2 regions of the Pseudomonas sp. C11 genome follow, and region 2 is predicted to be linked to the other one. Evidence: predicted binding sites of a transcription regulator. Region 2 holds the regulator's gene; the other holds the start of a gene.
The links. The regulator sigma-54, encoded in region 2, starts transcription at its own class of promoters, with help from an activator protein. The targets are predictions, from matches to a motif close to ANTGGCATNNANNTTGCTNT.
Positions count from the first base shown of each region.

Region 1: the regulator sigma-54 is predicted to act here: its motif matches at 4,310-4,329, upstream of glnA (glutamate--ammonia ligase).

Region 1 covers NZ_JAWIIP010000003.1:172,728-180,724, forward strand. The annotation lists gene VC352_RS06855 (methyl-accepting chemotaxis protein) at 1-583, shown strand, start outside; gene typA (translational GTPase TypA) at 666-2,489, opposite strand; gene thiI (tRNA uracil 4-sulfurtransferase ThiI) at 2,641-4,095, opposite strand; gene glnA (glutamate--ammonia ligase) at 4,425-5,831, shown strand; gene VC352_RS06875 (DUF4124 domain-containing protein) at 6,559-7,116, shown strand; gene VC352_RS06880 (DUF4124 domain-containing protein) at 7,128-7,742, shown strand; gene glnL (nitrogen regulation protein NR(II)) at 7,926-7,997, shown strand, end outside.
Region 2 covers NZ_JAWIIP010000009.1:149,163-157,159, reverse strand. The annotation lists gene pmbA (metalloprotease PmbA) at 73-1,419, shown strand; gene VC352_RS15960 (HPr family phosphocarrier protein) at 1,473-1,745, opposite strand; gene rapZ (RNase adapter RapZ) at 1,761-2,618, opposite strand; gene ptsN (PTS IIA-like nitrogen regulatory protein PtsN) at 2,621-3,085, opposite strand; gene hpf (ribosome hibernation-promoting factor, HPF/YfiA family) at 3,098-3,406, opposite strand; gene VC352_RS15940 (RNA polymerase factor sigma-54) at 3,506-4,999, opposite strand; gene lptB (LPS export ABC transporter ATP-binding protein) at 5,136-5,861, opposite strand; gene lptA (lipopolysaccharide transport periplasmic protein LptA) at 5,861-6,400, opposite strand; gene lptC (LPS export ABC transporter periplasmic protein LptC) at 6,387-6,953, opposite strand; gene VC352_RS15920 (HAD family hydrolase) at 6,962-7,483, opposite strand; gene VC352_RS15915 (KpsF/GutQ family sugar-phosphate isomerase) at 7,483-7,997, opposite strand, start outside.

The sequences.
Region 1 (7,997 bases), on a different contig from region 2:
CGGCAGCACCCACTCGAACATCGAGCTGGCTGGCGATCTCGACCGCCTCAGCCAGGAGGCACAGCAGATCGGCCAGGTGCTGCAGATGATCGCCGGCATCTCCGAGCAGACCAACCTGCTGGCCCTCAACGCCGCCATCGAAGCCGCACGCGCTGGCGAGGCGGGTCGCGGTTTTGCCGTGGTCGCCGACGAGGTGCGCAAGCTGGCCAGCCAGACTCAGAGCGTGCTGGGCGACGCGCACCAGGTGATCGATCAGGTCACCGGTGCCATCCGCCAGATCGCCCAGCGCATGGGCAGCACCGCCGAACGCTCGCGCGCCCTCGCCGGCAATGCCGACGAAGCCCTGGACACCCTGGATGCGCTGGTGCGGCAAATGGACGAAGTGAACCTCAACGTCGAGCAGGCCCTGGCCAGCAGCGCGCATATCCAGCATGCCGTGACCGACATGTCCGGCCGCCTGGGGCAGATGCGCAATGCCTTCGAACACACACGCCTGGACGTCGACGCAATCAACGACTCCGCCGCCGAACTGGGCGACACCGCCCGCGCGCTGAGAAGCGGGCTGGGCGTTTTCCGCACCTGACCGGTGACATCCTTCAGCCAACAAAAAGCCCCGCCAGATCGCTCTGGCGGGGCTTTTCAGTTACAGCGCTAAGCTAGCCGCATCAAGCCTTGTTGGCTTTCTTGGCAGCGCGGGTGCGCTCGCCTTCGTCGAGGATCTTCTTGCGCAGACGGATCGACTTCGGCGTCACTTCGCACAGCTCGTCGTCCTGGATGAACTCCAGCGCCTGCTCCAGGGTGAAGCGAACCGGCGGCACCAGGGCGATGGTTTCGTCCTTACCCGAAGCACGCATGTTGTCGAGCTTCTTGCCTTTGGTCGGGTTCACGCCCAGGTCGTTGTCGCGGCTGTTCAGACCGACGATCTGACCGTTGTAGATCTCCTGGCCGTGCTCGACGAACAGCTTGCCGCGCGCCTGCAGGGTTTCCAGGGAGTAGGTCAGCGCCTTGCCGGTATCGATCGACACCAGTACGCCGTTCTGACGGCCAGACATGGTGCCTGGCTTGACGGTGTCGTAACGGTCGAAGATCGAGGTCAGGATGCCGGCGCCGTTGGTCAGGGTCAGGAACTGGTTACGGAAACCGATCAGACCGCGAGCCGGGATGTTGTATTCCAGGCGCACGCGACCTTTGCCGTCCGGCGACATGTTGGTCAGGTCGCCTTTACGCAGGCCCATTTCTTCCATGACCTTGCCCTGGGATTCTTCAGGGATGTCGATGGTGACGTTCTCGAACGGCTCCTGCTTGACGCCGTTCACTTCACGGATGATCACTTCCGGACGGCCAACGCCCATTTCGAAGCCTTCGCGACGCATGGTTTCGATCAGAACCGAGAGGTGCAGCTCACCACGGCCGGAGACCTTGAACTTGTCGGCGCTGTCGCCTTCTTCAACGCGCAGGGCCACGTTGTACAGCAGCTCCTTGTCCAGACGCTCCTTGATGTTGCGGCTGGTGACGAACTTGCCTTCTTTACCGCAGAACGGCGAATCGTTGACCTGGAAGGTCATGGAAACGGTCGGCTCGTCAACGGTCAGCGGCTTCATCGCCTCGACGTGGTTGATGTCGCACAGGGTGTCGGAGATGAACAGCTGATCCATACCGCTGATGCAGACGATGTCGCCGGCAGTGGCTTCTTCGACGTCGACGCGGTGCAGACCGTGGTGACCCATCAGCTTGAGGATACGGCCGTTACGCTTCTTGCCGTCAACGTCGATGGCGGTTACCGGAGTGTTCGGCTTGATCTTGCCGCGAGCGATACGGCCAACACCGATGATGCCGAGGAAGCTGTTGTAGTCCAGCGCGGAGATCTGCATCTGGAACGGGCCGTCGAGGTCGACGTTCGGCGCCGGTACGTGGTCGACGATGGCCTGGTACAGCGGGGTCAGGTCTTCGGCCATGGCGGTGTGGTCGAGACCGGCGATGCCGTTCAGGGCGCTGGCGTAGACGACCTGGAAGTCGAGCTGCTCGTCGGTGGCGCCGAGGTTGTCGAACAGGTCGAAGATCTGATCCATAACCCAGTCAGGACGCGCGCCCGGACGGTCGATCTTGTTGATCACGACGATCGGCTTGAGACCGGCTTCGAAGGCCTTCTTGGTCACGAAGCGGGTTTGCGGCATCGGGCCGTCCTGGGCATCAACGACCAGCAGTACGGAGTCGACCATCGACATGACGCGCTCAACTTCGCCACCGAAGTCGGCGTGGCCGGGGGTGTCGACGATATTGATGCGGTAGTCGTTCCACTTGATGGCGGTGTTCTTGGCCAGAATGGTAATGCCGCGCTCTTTTTCCTGGTCGTTGCTGTCCATCACGCGCTCGTCGTTGAGCTCGTTACGCTCAAGGGTGCCGGATTGACGCAGCAGGGCGTCGACGAGGGTGGTTTTGCCATGGTCGACGTGGGCGATGATGGCGATGTTGCGCAGTTTTTCGATCACTGTATGTATCTCGATCAGAGGATTTCGGTGTGTCGCCCAGCCTGGACGACGAATATGAAGAAATTGGAATCAGCGGGCCGAACAAGGCACCTGGGCAAGCGAGCAGTCGGGAGGGCGATGGCGGATACTCCCGCCATTGAGCCCCGGCGTTCTATGCCGGACGATAAACGCGCACATTGGCGTGTCCCTCGTTCAGCAGGTGATGGGCATGCAGGCGACTCATCACGCCCTTGTCGCAATACAGCAGGTACTGGCGGTTCTCATCCAGCTCCTTGAATTTGTTGTTCAGCGCGTAGAACGGCAGCGCCTGCACTTCGATGCCCGGCACGTCCAGCGGCTGGTCTTCGGCGGCATCGGGATGGCGGATGTCGATGACGATCTGTCCGGCCAGCGCTTCACGCACTTCCTCGATCTGCACGTCCTTGCCCAACTCGTCGATCACGCGGTCGATGGGCAGTTGGGTGGCGCGCTCCAGAGCACGGTCGAGGATGGCCATGTCGAACTGCGCCTCCTCCCTCTCCACGCGGTAACCGCGCGCCTTGGTGGTCGGGTTGACCGAAATCACGCCACAGTATTCGGGCATGTTCTTGGCGAACTCGGCCGTACCGATCTGCGTGGCGGTATCGATGATGTCCTGCTTGTGGCTGGCGATCAGCGGGCGCATCACCAGCATGTCGGTGGCCGAGTCGATCACCGCGAGGTTGGTCAGAGTCTGACTGGAGACCTGGCTAATCGCCTCGCCGGTCACCAGCGCCTCGATCTGCAGCTTCTCGGCGATGCGGGTGGCGGCGCGCAGCATCATGCGCTTGAGGATCACGCCCATCTGGCTGTTGTCGACCTTGCCGAGAATCTCGCCGACCACTTCTTCGAACGGCACGCTGATGAACAGCACGCGCTGCGAACGACCGAACTTCTGCCAGATATAGTGCGCCACTTCCATCACGCCCAATTCGTGGGCACGGCCACCGAGATTGAAGAAGCAGAAGTGGCTGACCAGGCCGCGACGCATCATTTGATAAGCCGCCACGGTGGAGTCGAAGCCGCCGCTCATCAGCACCAGGGTCTGCTCCAGCGAGCCCAGCGGGTAGCCGCCAAGGCCTTCGTGACGGTTGTGCACCACGAAGAGGCGCTGGTCACGAATCTCCATGCGCACTTCGACTTCCGGCTTCTTCAGGTCGATGCCAGCCGCGCCGCACTCACGGCGCAGGCGCGAGCCGACATGCCGCTCGACGTCGATGGAACTGAAGGCATGCTTGCCACCGCGCTTGCAGCGCACGGCGAAGATCTTGCCCGGCAACTGCTCGGCGTAATGGCGCTTGCAGTGCTCGGTGATGTCGTCCAGATCACCCAGCGGGTATTCATTGACCTCGAGAAACAGACCAATGCCCGGGGTGTTACGCAGGCGTGTGGTCATTTCTTCGAGCAGGCGCGGATCGTCGAGGTCGGTTTCGACCTCCAGATTGTCCCAGACACCGGTCACCCGCACCTCGGGATCGAGATCGCGCAGCACGGAGCGAATGTTCTTCCCCAATTGGCGGATGAACTGCTTGCGCACCGGACGGCTCTTGATGGTGATTTCCGGGAAAACTTTGACGATCAGCTTCATGAAATAGGTGCCCGAACAGGCAGCGGAAAAACAGGGGCGCGGATTATAGCGGAAATTGTTCAAGCCTTGACCAAAAATACTGCCATCGAGCAGATGCGCACCAAAATAGGTCATACCGATATTTTGCTGATTCAATATGGTGCAAATATAAGCTGCAAACCCACGCGCAGGCCGCGCAGTACCTGAGTTTCCGGGCCTCCGCCCAATACAGGGCACTGGCATGCAATTTGCTCCCTTGTGAGGCAGGTCGCCCTGAAGGACTATCCCGCCGGGCTTCACCGTACATATCGGGGCTCAACGATAAGAGCCTTTTCCATCTGGAGGACAACATGTCTAAGGCTGTTCAACTGATCAAAGAACACGACGTGAAGTGGGTAGACCTGCGCTTCACCGACACCAAGGGCAAGCAGCACCACGTGACCATGCCGGCCCGTGACGCCCTGGACGAAGATTTCTTCGAGCACGGCAAAATGTTCGATGGCTCGTCCATCCATGGCTGGAAAGGCATCGAAGCCTCCGACATGATCCTGATGCCGGTCGACGATACCGCCGTACTGGATCCGTTCACCGAAGAACCGACCCTGATCCTGGTCTGCGACATCATCGAGCCGAGCACCATGCAAGGCTACGACCGCGACCCGCGCTCCATCGCCAAGCGTGCCGAAGAGTTCCTGAAAACCACCGGCATCGGTGACACCGTATTCGTCGGCCCGGAGCCCGAGTTCTTCATCTTCGACGAAGTGAAGTTCAAGTCCGACATCTCCGGCTCGATGTTCAAGATCTACTCCGAGCAAGGTTCCTGGATGACCGACCAGGACGTGGAAGGCGGCAACAAAGGCCACCGTCCGGCCGTCAAAGGCGGTTACTTCCCGGTTCCGCCGTGCGACCACGACCACGAAATCCGTACTGCCATGTGCAACGCCATGGAAGAAATGGGCCTGGTCGTCGAAGTGCACCACCACGAAGTGGCCACTGCCGGTCAGAACGAAATCGGTGTGAAGTTCAACACCCTGGTTGCCAAGGCTGACGAAGTTCAGACCCTGAAGTACTGCGTACACAACGTAGCCGACGCCTACGGCAAGACCGCTACCTTCATGCCGAAGCCGCTGTACGGCGACAACGGTTCGGGTATGCACGTGCACATGTCGATCGCCAAAGACGGCAAGAACACCTTCGCTGGCGAAGGCTATGCCGGTCTGTCCGAGACCGCTCTGTACTTCATCGGCGGCATCATCAAGCACGGTAAGGCCCTGAACGGCTTCACCAACCCGTCGACCAACTCCTACAAGCGTCTGGTTCCGGGCTTCGAAGCGCCGGTCATGCTGGCCTACTCGGCCCGTAACCGTTCCGCCTCGATCCGTATCCCGTACGTTGCCAGCCCGAAAGCTCGTCGTATCGAAGCGCGCTTCCCGGATCCGGCTGCCAACCCGTACCTGGCCTTCGCTGCTCTGCTGATGGCCGGTATCGACGGCATCCAGAACAAGATCCACCCGGGCGATGCTGCTGACAAGAACCTGTACGATCTGCCGCCGGAAGAAGGCAAGCTGATCCCGCAGGTTTGCGGCAGCCTGAAAGAAGCCCTGGAAGAGCTGGACAAGGGCCGCGCGTTCCTGACCAAGGGCGGCGTGTTCTCCGACGACTTCATCGATGCCTACATCGAGCTGAAGTCCGAAGAAGAAATCAAGGTACGTACCTTCGTACACCCGCTGGAATACGACCTGTACTACAGCGTCTAAGCCAGTCTGCGCCGCCTCGTGCGGCGCTCCCGAAAGCCCCGCCCGGCTTTGCCTGGTGGGGCTTTTTTATTTTGTGCGGGCTGCTTGATGCCGGACTGGCAATACGGTGTTGATTGTTCTTCTGTCTGTTCCTGATTGCCGCGGTTTGGTTGATGTCTTTGGTTTCGCCCTCCTGGGCGGGCTCTGCACGCGCCTGAGCGCGAAGTAACCCAGAGATTGTTCGGAGTGGTCTAGCAGCAGCAAGAGCAACCGCCATGGCTACGGAGTTAAAGCAATAGTTTCAGGCGCGCGAAAGTCCCCCTTCAGGAGGCCGAACGTAGGCATTGCGCAGGAGGGCAAGCGGCATGGATGCCGCGCGAGGCGTAATGGGCCAGGGATGGCCCATGTACGCCGACCCCGGAGCGGTGCCGGAGTGAGGGAAGTCGAGCGAAGCGAGACCCGGATGGCGGGGTGCGCTTTCTTTTGCTTACTTTTCTTTGCGCATTTCAAAGAAAAGTGAGTCGCCCGAGAGGGCGAAACACGGAATAGCTGACAGTACCCAAAGCGGCGTCCAAAACACTAACTTGCCAGCCCGGTATCGACCAAGCACTCCCCCGATAATGCAAAGCCCCATTCCGATAAAAGCCCCATGGTTTTGCAGGCAAAGCTCACAGCCAAAGCGCCCCGCGCTTGCCAGGAAGCACCGGCAGTGCAAGGCTTAGCGCATCGCCCGAGGAAGGATCGGCCCATGCGCCCATTACTCGTCTGCCTTCTGCTCGCCCTGGCCCTGCCGGCCAGCGCGCAGATCTACAAATACATCGACGCCAACGGCAATACGGTATTCACCAACCAGCCGCCAGATGGCACTCCTGCCGAGAGCGTCGAACTGCCCCCGACCAATACCGTCGAGATGCAGACGCCAAGCCTGCCGCCTGCCACTCCCTCAAGCGAACAGAAGTCAAAGGCGCTGTACAGCGTTCTGCGCCTGACCGGCATTCCCGATGACGCAGCGATGCGCGCCAACAACGGCACCTTCTCCGTCGGCGTCGACATCCAGCCACGCCTGCAAGCTGGCCACCAGTTGCGCCTGATACTCGATGGCCAGCCCTATGGCCAGGCGAGCAACGTACCGCGCCTGCAACTGACCAACATCGACCGTGGCGAGCACAGCCTGGCCGTTGCCGTGGTTGCAGGTGATACGATCATCCAGCAGAGCATGACCGAGACCTTTACCGTCCAGCGCATCAGCCTCAACAGCCCGGCCAGGCCGCCCGTCACACCACCGAAGCCAACCCCCAAGCCCTAGAATCCATGACGATGCGAACTTTTCTGCTGGGCCTGCTGTTTCTGGCCCAGGGCGCCCATGCGCAGGTCTATACCTATATCGATGCCGAAGGTAATCGCGTCTTCACCGACAGCCCGCGCAGCAGCAGTGCCGAGCGCGTGATCATCGCGCCCTCGAATAGCGCACAGCTGAACCAGCCCCCCCCCACCGTTAAGGTCGCGCCTCCGACAGTGACCAAGCAGGTGGTGCACTATCAGTTGTTACGCATCCTGGTGCCGGAGCCGGACGCCTCCATTCATAGCGCCGCTGGCGACCTGATCGTCACTCTGACCAGCGAACCCGGCCTGCTGCCAGGCCACAGCTATCGCCTGCTGCTCGATGGCGAGCCGCAGAGCGGGCCCAGCCAAAGCCCGGTGTTCTCGCTACACAACGTCGATCGAGGCACCCATCAACTGGTCGGCGAGATCATCGATGCGGCCGGCCTCATCGTCGAACGCACCCCAGCACAGCCCTTCCACATGCACCGCATATCGCTGGAGCAGAAGCGCAAGATCAACCCCTGCCAGCTGGATGACTATGGCGTACGCCCGGAATGCCCGCTGAAAGACAAACCCGAGGTAAAACCAAGCATCCTCCCCTTCCTTTAAATGGCACCGAATTGGTGCATTAAACCGCACCAAACTTTATTCTTTCCCCGTTTTGGGTCAAACACCCCCGCTTGATCGCCTTGCAGTCCGCCCTAAACCCGAGATTACGCAGAAAAAATGCGTCTTTTCGGGGCCTTGGTTTGCTTCTTGCATTTTCCTGCCCATTGCCGGAACGCACTGCCTATGACTATCAACGACGCGCTGCACCGCCTACTACTCGACAACCTGACCACCGCCACCCTGCTGCTCAATAGC
Region 2 (7,997 bases):
CGAGCTTCTCGCTGCAGGCGAAGAACGCTTGGGGCGTGCAGCCTGAAGCGTCTTTGAAGAATTGGAGTGGTTATGAGTGAAGTAGAACTGATCGGGCCACAGGCCCTGCGGGCGCTGCAGCAGCAGGTCGAAGCCATTCTTGCCGAGGCCTCACGTCAGGGCGCCAGTGCCTGCGAGGTGGCCGTTTCCGCAGGGCAGGGGCTCTCCACGACGGTGCGTCAGGGCGAGGTGGAAACCGTCGAGTTCAACCGCGACCAGGGTTTTGGCATCACGCTCTACGTTGGTCAGCGCAAGGGTTCGGCGAGCACCTCGGCTACGGGCGAGGCGGCGATTCGCGAGACGGTGGCGGCGGCCCTGGCCATCGCCAAACATGCCAGCGAAGACGAATGCGCAGGCTTGGCCGACGCGGCCTTGATGGCACGTGAGCTGCCGGAGCTGGATCTCTACCATCCCTGGTCGATCACGCCCGAGCAGGCGGTCGAGCAGGCGCTGAGCTGCGAGGCCGCAGCCTTCGCCGCCGATGCGCGGATCAAGAATGCCGACGGCACCAGCCTCAACACTCACCAGGGCTGCCGCGTCTACGGCAACAGCCATGGCTTCATTGGTGGTTATGCCAGCACTCGCCACAGCCTGAGCTGCGTGATGATCGCCGAAGGCGAGGGGCAGATGCAGCGCGACTACTGGTACGACGTCAACCGCCAGGGCGAGCTGCTGGCCGATGCTGCGGGGATCGGTCAGCGCGCTGCCGAGCGTGCGGTCAGTCGCCTTGGTGCACGCCCGGTGCCGACCTGCGAAGTGCCGGTGCTGTTCGCCGCCGAGCTGGCTGGTGGGCTGTTCAGCCATCTGCTGGCGGCGATCTCGGGTGGCAACCTGTATCGCCACTCCTCCTTCCTCGAAGGCGCACTTGGCCAGCGTCTTTTCCCTGAGTGGCTGAGCCTCGACGAGCGCCCGCACCTGCCGCGCGCGCTGGGCAGTGCGACCTTCGATGGTGACGGCCTGGCGACCTATGCCAAACCGTTCGTGGAGAAGGGCGAGCTGGTGTCCTACGTACTCGGCACCTACTCCGGCCGCAAGCTGGGCTTGCCCAGCACCGCCAACTCCGGCGGTGTGCACAACCTGTTCGTCACCCATGGCGACGAAGACCAGCAGGCGCTGATCCGTCGCATGGGGCGTGGCCTGCTGGTCACCGAGCTGATGGGGCATGGGTTGAACCTGGTGACGGGCGATTATTCCCGTGGCGCGGCGGGCTTCTGGGTGGAGAACGGCGAGATCCAGTTCCCCGTGCAGGAGGTCACCATCGCCGGCAACCTGCGTGATATGTTCCGCCAGATCGTTGCCGTTGGCCGTGATCTGGAGCGCCGCGGCAATATCTGCACCGGCTCGGTGCTGATCGAGAAGATGACTGTCGCCGGTAGCTAAAGCGGCAGAAACGACAAGGCCACCCGCAGGTGGCCTTGTTGTTTGTCAGACACTCATTCGCCTTCGTCGAAGTAGTTTTCGATCAGCGCGACCACGGCATCCATGGCCTCCTGATCCTGTTCGCCTTCGGTATGCAGGTGCACACTGGTGCCCTTGCCGGCTGCCAGCATCATCACGGCCATGATGCTCTTGCCATCGACCAGGCTGTCGCTGCTGCGGCCAATGCGCACCTGACAGGGATAACGGCTGGCGACACCGACGAACTTGGCGGCGGCACGGGCATGCAGGCCAAGTTTGTTGATGATGGTGATTTCGCGGGTTGGCATCGCGGCAGGGATTCCTTAGCTGAGGTCGCGGTGGCGAACCTGGACGTTCTTCAGTGACCGTTTCAGCGCTTCGTTGAGGCGGCTGGCCAGATAGACCGAGCGGTGATGGCCGCCGGTACAGCCAATGGCGATGGTCACGTAGGCGCGGTTGCTGGCAGCGAAGCGTGGCAGCCATTTGTCCAGATAGGCGAGGATATCCTGATACATCTCCTCGACTTCCGGTTGTGCCGCGAGGTAGTCGATGACCGGCTGATCGAGCCCGGAAAAATCGCGCAGTTCAGGTTTCCAGTAGGGGTTGGGCAGGCAGCGCGCGTCGAACACCAGATCGGCGTCCACGGGCATGCCACGTTTGAAGCCAAAGGACTCGACGAGAAAGGCCGTCCCCGTCTGTGCCTGCCCTAGCAGGCGCAGCTTCAGCGCGTCGCGCAACTGATAGAGGTTCAGGCGAGTAGTATCGATGCGCAGGTCGGCGAGATCGATGATCGGCGCCAGCAACTGCGTCTCGTAGGCGATGGCCTCGGCCAGCGAGCGATGTTCGTTGGTCAGCGGATGACGCCTGCGGGTTTCAGAGAAGCGCTTGAGCAGGGTGTCGTCTTCGGCGTCGAGGTAGAGCACCTCGCAGCGGATGCCGCGCTTGTTGACCTCGCTGAGCAACTCGGGGAAGCGGCGCAGCTGGCTCAGCAGGTTGCGTGCATCGATGGACACCGCCACCTGTGGCAGCAGCAGGTCACTGTGCGGCAGAAAACGCTCGGCCAGCTCTGGCAACAGGCTGGCCGGCAGATTGTCGATGCAGTAGAAACCGTTGTCTTCGAGTACATCGAGGGCGGTGCTCTTGCCGGAGCCGGAGCGACCGCTGACGATGATCAGGCGCATGATTATTGACCGTTCTGGATGTCCACGACGACCTGATAGAGCGCCTCGCTGGTCGGCGCCTGACGCAGGCGTTCGCGGACGTCCTGGCGGTCGAGCATGCTGGCGATCTGGCGCAGGAGTTCCAGGTGTGCGTCGGTAGCAGCCTCTGGCACCAGCAGCACGAACAGCAGATCGACCGGTGCACCGTCGATGGCGTCGAAGTCGACGGCCGTGTCGAGTCGCAACAGGGCGCTGATCGGGGCGCTGCAGCCGGCCAGGCGGCAATGGGGAATGGCGATGCCGTTGCCGAAACCGGTAGAGCCGAGCTTCTCGCGGGCAATGAGGCTTTCGTAGATGTCCTGGTTATCCAGGTCGGCGAGATCACGAGCAACCAGGCTGGCGATCTGTTCGAGCACGCGCTTCTTACTGCCGCCCGGCACGTTCACCAGGGAACGGCCGGGGGTCAGGATGTTTTCAAGTCGGATCATGGAGGGGAAATGTCAGCGGGCTGTAGCGCCTTGCAGGCGGTCGAGCTGCTTTTCCTTGTGCTTGATGAGTTGACGGTCGAGTTTGTCGGCCAGCAGGTCGATGGCGGCGTACATATCCGTATGCTCAGCGTTGGCGACGACCTCACCGCCGGCAACGTGAAGGGTGGCTTCGATCTTTTGCTTGAGCTTCTCGACTTCCATGATCACCTGAACGTTGGTGATCTTGTCGAAGTGGCGTTCCAGTCGGCCGAGTTTCTCGCCGATGTAGTCACGCAGGGCGTCGGTCACATCCAGCTGATGTCCACTGATGTTGACTTGCATACCGCTTTCTCCTTGTTGCCTTGTGTAAGAGGCAGGTCATGAGTCGACCTACCACCGGAACACCTTGGCCTGTTCGCGTGTGCGATCAGTCTGGCTTGCTCACATCAGGCGCTTGCGTTCACTGGACGGTGCGATACCGAGAGACTCGCGGTATTTGGCAACTGTCCGACGGGCGACCTGGATGCCTTGTGCCTCCAGTAAACCAGCGATCTTGCTGTCACTCAACGGCTTTTTCGCGTTTTCTGCGGCGACCAGTTTTTTGATGATGGCGCGGATCGCGGTGGACGAGCATTCGCCGCCTTCGGAGGTGCTGACGTGGCTGGAGAAGAAATATTTCAGCTCGTAAATGCCACGCGGGGTATGCATGAATTTCTGCGTGGTGACGCGCGAGATGGTCGACTCGTGCATGCCCACCGCTTCGGCGATGTCATGCAGCACCAGGGGCTTCATGGCCTCGTCACCGTAGTCGAGGAAGCCGCGTTGATGTTCGACGATCTGCGTGGCCACCTTCATCAGGGTCTCGTTGCGGCTCTGCAGGCTCTTGATGAACCAGCGCGCTTCCTGCAACTGGTTGCGCATGAAGGTGTTGTCGGCGCTGGAGTCGGCGCGTTTGACGAAGCCGGCGTACTGCGCATTGACGCGCAGTCGTGGCATGGCTTCCTGGTTCAGCTCCACCAGCCAGCGGTCGTTGTGCTTGCGCACGATGACGTCCGGCACCACATATTCCGGTTCGCTCGATTCGATCTGCGAACCCGGGCGCGGGTTGAGGCGCTGGATCAGGTCGATGACCTGCTTGAGCTCGTCTTCCTTGAGCTTGGTGCGGCGCATCAACTGGGCATAGTCACGGCTGCCGAGCAGTTCCAGGTGCTCGCTGACCAGACGCTGGGTTTCCGTCAGCCAGGGGGTGCTGGCAGGCAACTGACGGAGTTGCAGGAGCAGGCATTCACGCAGATCACGGGCGCCGATGCCGGCTGGCTCGAATTGCTGGATGCGATGCAGTACGACCTCGACTTCATCGAGTTCGATGTCCAGTTCGGTGTCGAAGGACTCGGCCACTTCCTCGAGGGTTTCCTCCAGGTAGCCATCGTTGTTGATGCAGTCGATCAGGGTGGCGGCGATCAGCCGATCCTTGTCCGACATCGGTGCGAGGTTGAGTTGCCACAGCAGGTGGCTGTGCAGGCTTTCACCAGTGGAGGTGCGGGTGGTGAAGTCCCACTCGTCATCATCGTTGCTGGGCAGGCTGCTGGCGCTGGTCTGGTAGATGTCTTCCCAGGCAGTGTCGACCGGCAGCTCGTTGGGAATGCGTTCGCCCCACTCGCCTTCCTCCAGGTTATCAACCGTCGGAGTGGCTTCCTGGTAGCTCTCTTCCTTGCTCGGCGCGGGGGCAGCGCTTTCGGCGCCATCGGCCATCGGGTCGCTGTTGTCGAAGTCGTCGCCATCTTCCTGGCGCTCGAGCATGGGGTTGGATTCCAGCGCCTCCTGGATCTCCTGCTGAAGATCCAGAGTAGACAGTTGGAGGAGGCGGATAGCCTGTTGCAGCTGCGGTGTCATCGTCAGCTGCTGGCCCATCTTGAGGACTAGCGAAGGTTTCATTGCAGACCTTAATTTACTGGCGAGTTACGCCTTCCACATCAGGGCGCCGAAGCGCCGCCAGGAAGCAAATTATATGCCTGAAAAACGCTCATTTGCCTAGGGGCTGTCCTATTCCTGTCATGTAAATGCAGGTGATTTACAGGCGGAACTCGTGGCCCAGGTATACCTCTTTCACGGTCTGGTTGGCGAGGATGGTCTGAGCATCGCCTTCTGCGATCAGTTGCCCGTCGTTGACGATGTAGGCAGTCTCGCAGATATCCAGGGTTTCGCGCACGTTGTGATCGGTGATCAGAATGCCGATGCCCTTGGCCTTGAGGTGATGGATGATCTGCTTGATATCGCCTACCGAGATCGGGTCGACACCGGCGAAGGGTTCGTCGAGCAGGATGAACTTCGGGTTGGTGGCCAGGGCGCGAGCGATTTCCACGCGGCGGCGTTCACCGCCAGACAGGCTCATGCCCAGGCTGTCGGCGATATGGTGGATATGGAATTCCTGCAGCAGGTTCTCCAGTTCCGCCTGGCGGCCGCTGCGATCCAGATCCTTGCGCGTTTCCAGAATGGCCATGATGTTGTCGGCCACCGACAGCTTGCGGAAGATCGAAGCTTCTTGGGGCAGGTAGCCGATACCCGCGCGGGCGCGGCCATGCATGGGCTGGTGGCTGACGTCCAGATCATCGATCAGCACACGCCCCTGATCGGCCTGCACCAGGCCGACGATCATGTAGAAGCAGGTGGTCTTGCCGGCGCCGTTGGGGCCGAGCAGGCCCACGATCTGGCCGCTTTCGATGTTCAGGCTGACGTCGCGTACGACCTGGCGACCCTTGTAGCTCTTGGCCAGATGCTGGGCTTTGAGAATGGCCATTACTGTTGCTGATCCGCAGGTTTGTTCTTCGGCTGGATGACCATGTCGATGCGCGGACGCGGCATGCTCACGTTGTTACCGGTGGCACGGCCCGCATTGACGATCTGGCGGCGGGTGTCATAGACGATTTTCTCGCCTTCGAAGGTGTTGCCTTCCTGGATCACCTTGGCCTGGTCGATCAGAACGATGCGCTCGTTGCTGGCGAAGTACTGAATGGTCTTGCCGTAGGCTTTGACGATCTCCTTGTCCACGGCCGGCTTCTGCTCGTAGTAGGCGAGGTTGCCCACCGAGGTGAATACGTCGATGTCGCCGCTGGCGGTTTGCGTGATGGTCACGGTGTCGCCGGTGATCTTCAGGGTGCCCTGAGTGATGATCACGTCGCCGCGGTAGACCGCTACGCCCTGCTTGTCATCCAGCTCTGCCGTGTCGGCCTGGATGCGGATCGGCTGGTCGCGATCGGAGGGCAAGGCCCAGGCGGCCGCGCTTCCCAATGCGGCGCCGAGGCTGATAATCAGGGGGAGGGTATTAACGAACCTCATGCTGGCCTCTTACGTTGGACTGCAGGATCATCCTGCTGTCATTCAAGTACGCTTTCATTCCTTGTGCCGTGGTCACCCCGTTGGCCGCAACGATTCTAACGGCTTGCTCGGTCTGCGCATATTCCTTGTCAGGAATCACGGTCATGCGGCTGCTGGTGATGATGGTTGGACGATTCTTGGCGTCGGTACGGGCGATGCGTACATCGTCGATCAACTCGACTTCCGCTCCGCCGGGCGATACCTCGGCGCGCTTGCTGGTCACTTTCCAGGGCAGGTCGGTGCCGCGATAGAGATCCAGTTGAGGGTTCTCGACTTGGGTAACATCAGTGCTCTTGAGGTGTTCGAGTTTGTCGGCCGTCATGCGGTAATGCAGTTTGCCGTCGTCCTGGAATTGCACGGTATGAGCGCCGACTGCATAGAAGTCGATGACGTCATCGCTGGCGGCTTGCTGCGTCGTGCCGGCGCTTTCCGGTGCGATGTTCCAGTAGCCCAGCGCGCCGACCAGTACGGCGATCAGGGCGAAAATCAGGAGGTTGAGTGCTTTGCGCGGCATGCTGTGCCCTACAGGTAAGCGGCTTGTGCCGCGTCCAGCGTGCCCTGGGCACGCATGATCAGTTCGCAGAATTCGCGGGCAGCGCCCTCGCCGCCGCGGGCTTGGGTTACGCCGTGCGCATGCTGGCGAACGAAGCCGTCGGCGCTGGCCACGGCCATGCCGAGGCCAACGCGGCGGATCACCGGCAGATCCGGCAGGTCGTCGCCAAGGTAGGCGACCTGTTCATAGCTTAGGCCGAGTTCGGCGAGCAGGCCGTCGAGGACGACGAGTTTGTCTTCGCGGCCCTGAAACAGATGCTGGATACCGAGATTGTTGGCGCGGCGTTCGACCACCGGCGTCTTGCGGCCGCTGATGATGGCGGTGCGTACGCCCGAGTTCATCAGCATCTTGATGCCATGGCCGTCGAGTGTGTTGAAGGTCTTGAACTCGCTGCCATCTTCCAGGAAATACAGGCGGCCATCGGTCAGGACGCCATCGACGTCAAATACGGCCAGTTTCACGGCGCGTGCACGTTGTAGCAGGTTATTCATCACATCACTCCTGCGCGCAGCAGATCGCCGAGGTTGAAGGCGCCCACTGGGCGATTCTTCTCATCGACAACCACCAGTGCGCTGATCTTGTTGTCTTCCATGATTTTCAGGGCCTCTGCCGCGAGCATTTCCGCATGCACCGTCTTGCCGTGGGCGGTCATGACCTCGTCGATACTGGCAAGACGCACGTCGATGCCCTTGTCCAGGGCGCGGCGCAGGTCGCCATCGGTGAAGATGCCGGCCAGGCTCCCGTCATTTTCCAGGACGGCGGTCATGCCCAGACCTTTCTGGGTCATTTCCAGCAGGGCGTCGCGCAGGCTGGTGCCGCGTTGCACCAATGGCAGCGTATCGCCCGCATGCATGACGTTCTCTACCTTGAGCAGCAGGCGCCGACCCAGTGCGCCACCTGGGTGAGAGAAGGCGAAGTCTTCGGCGGTGAAGCCGCGCGCTTCGAGCAGGGCGATGGCCAGGGCGTCACCAAGCACCAGGCTGGCCGTAGTAGAGGAAGTGGGGG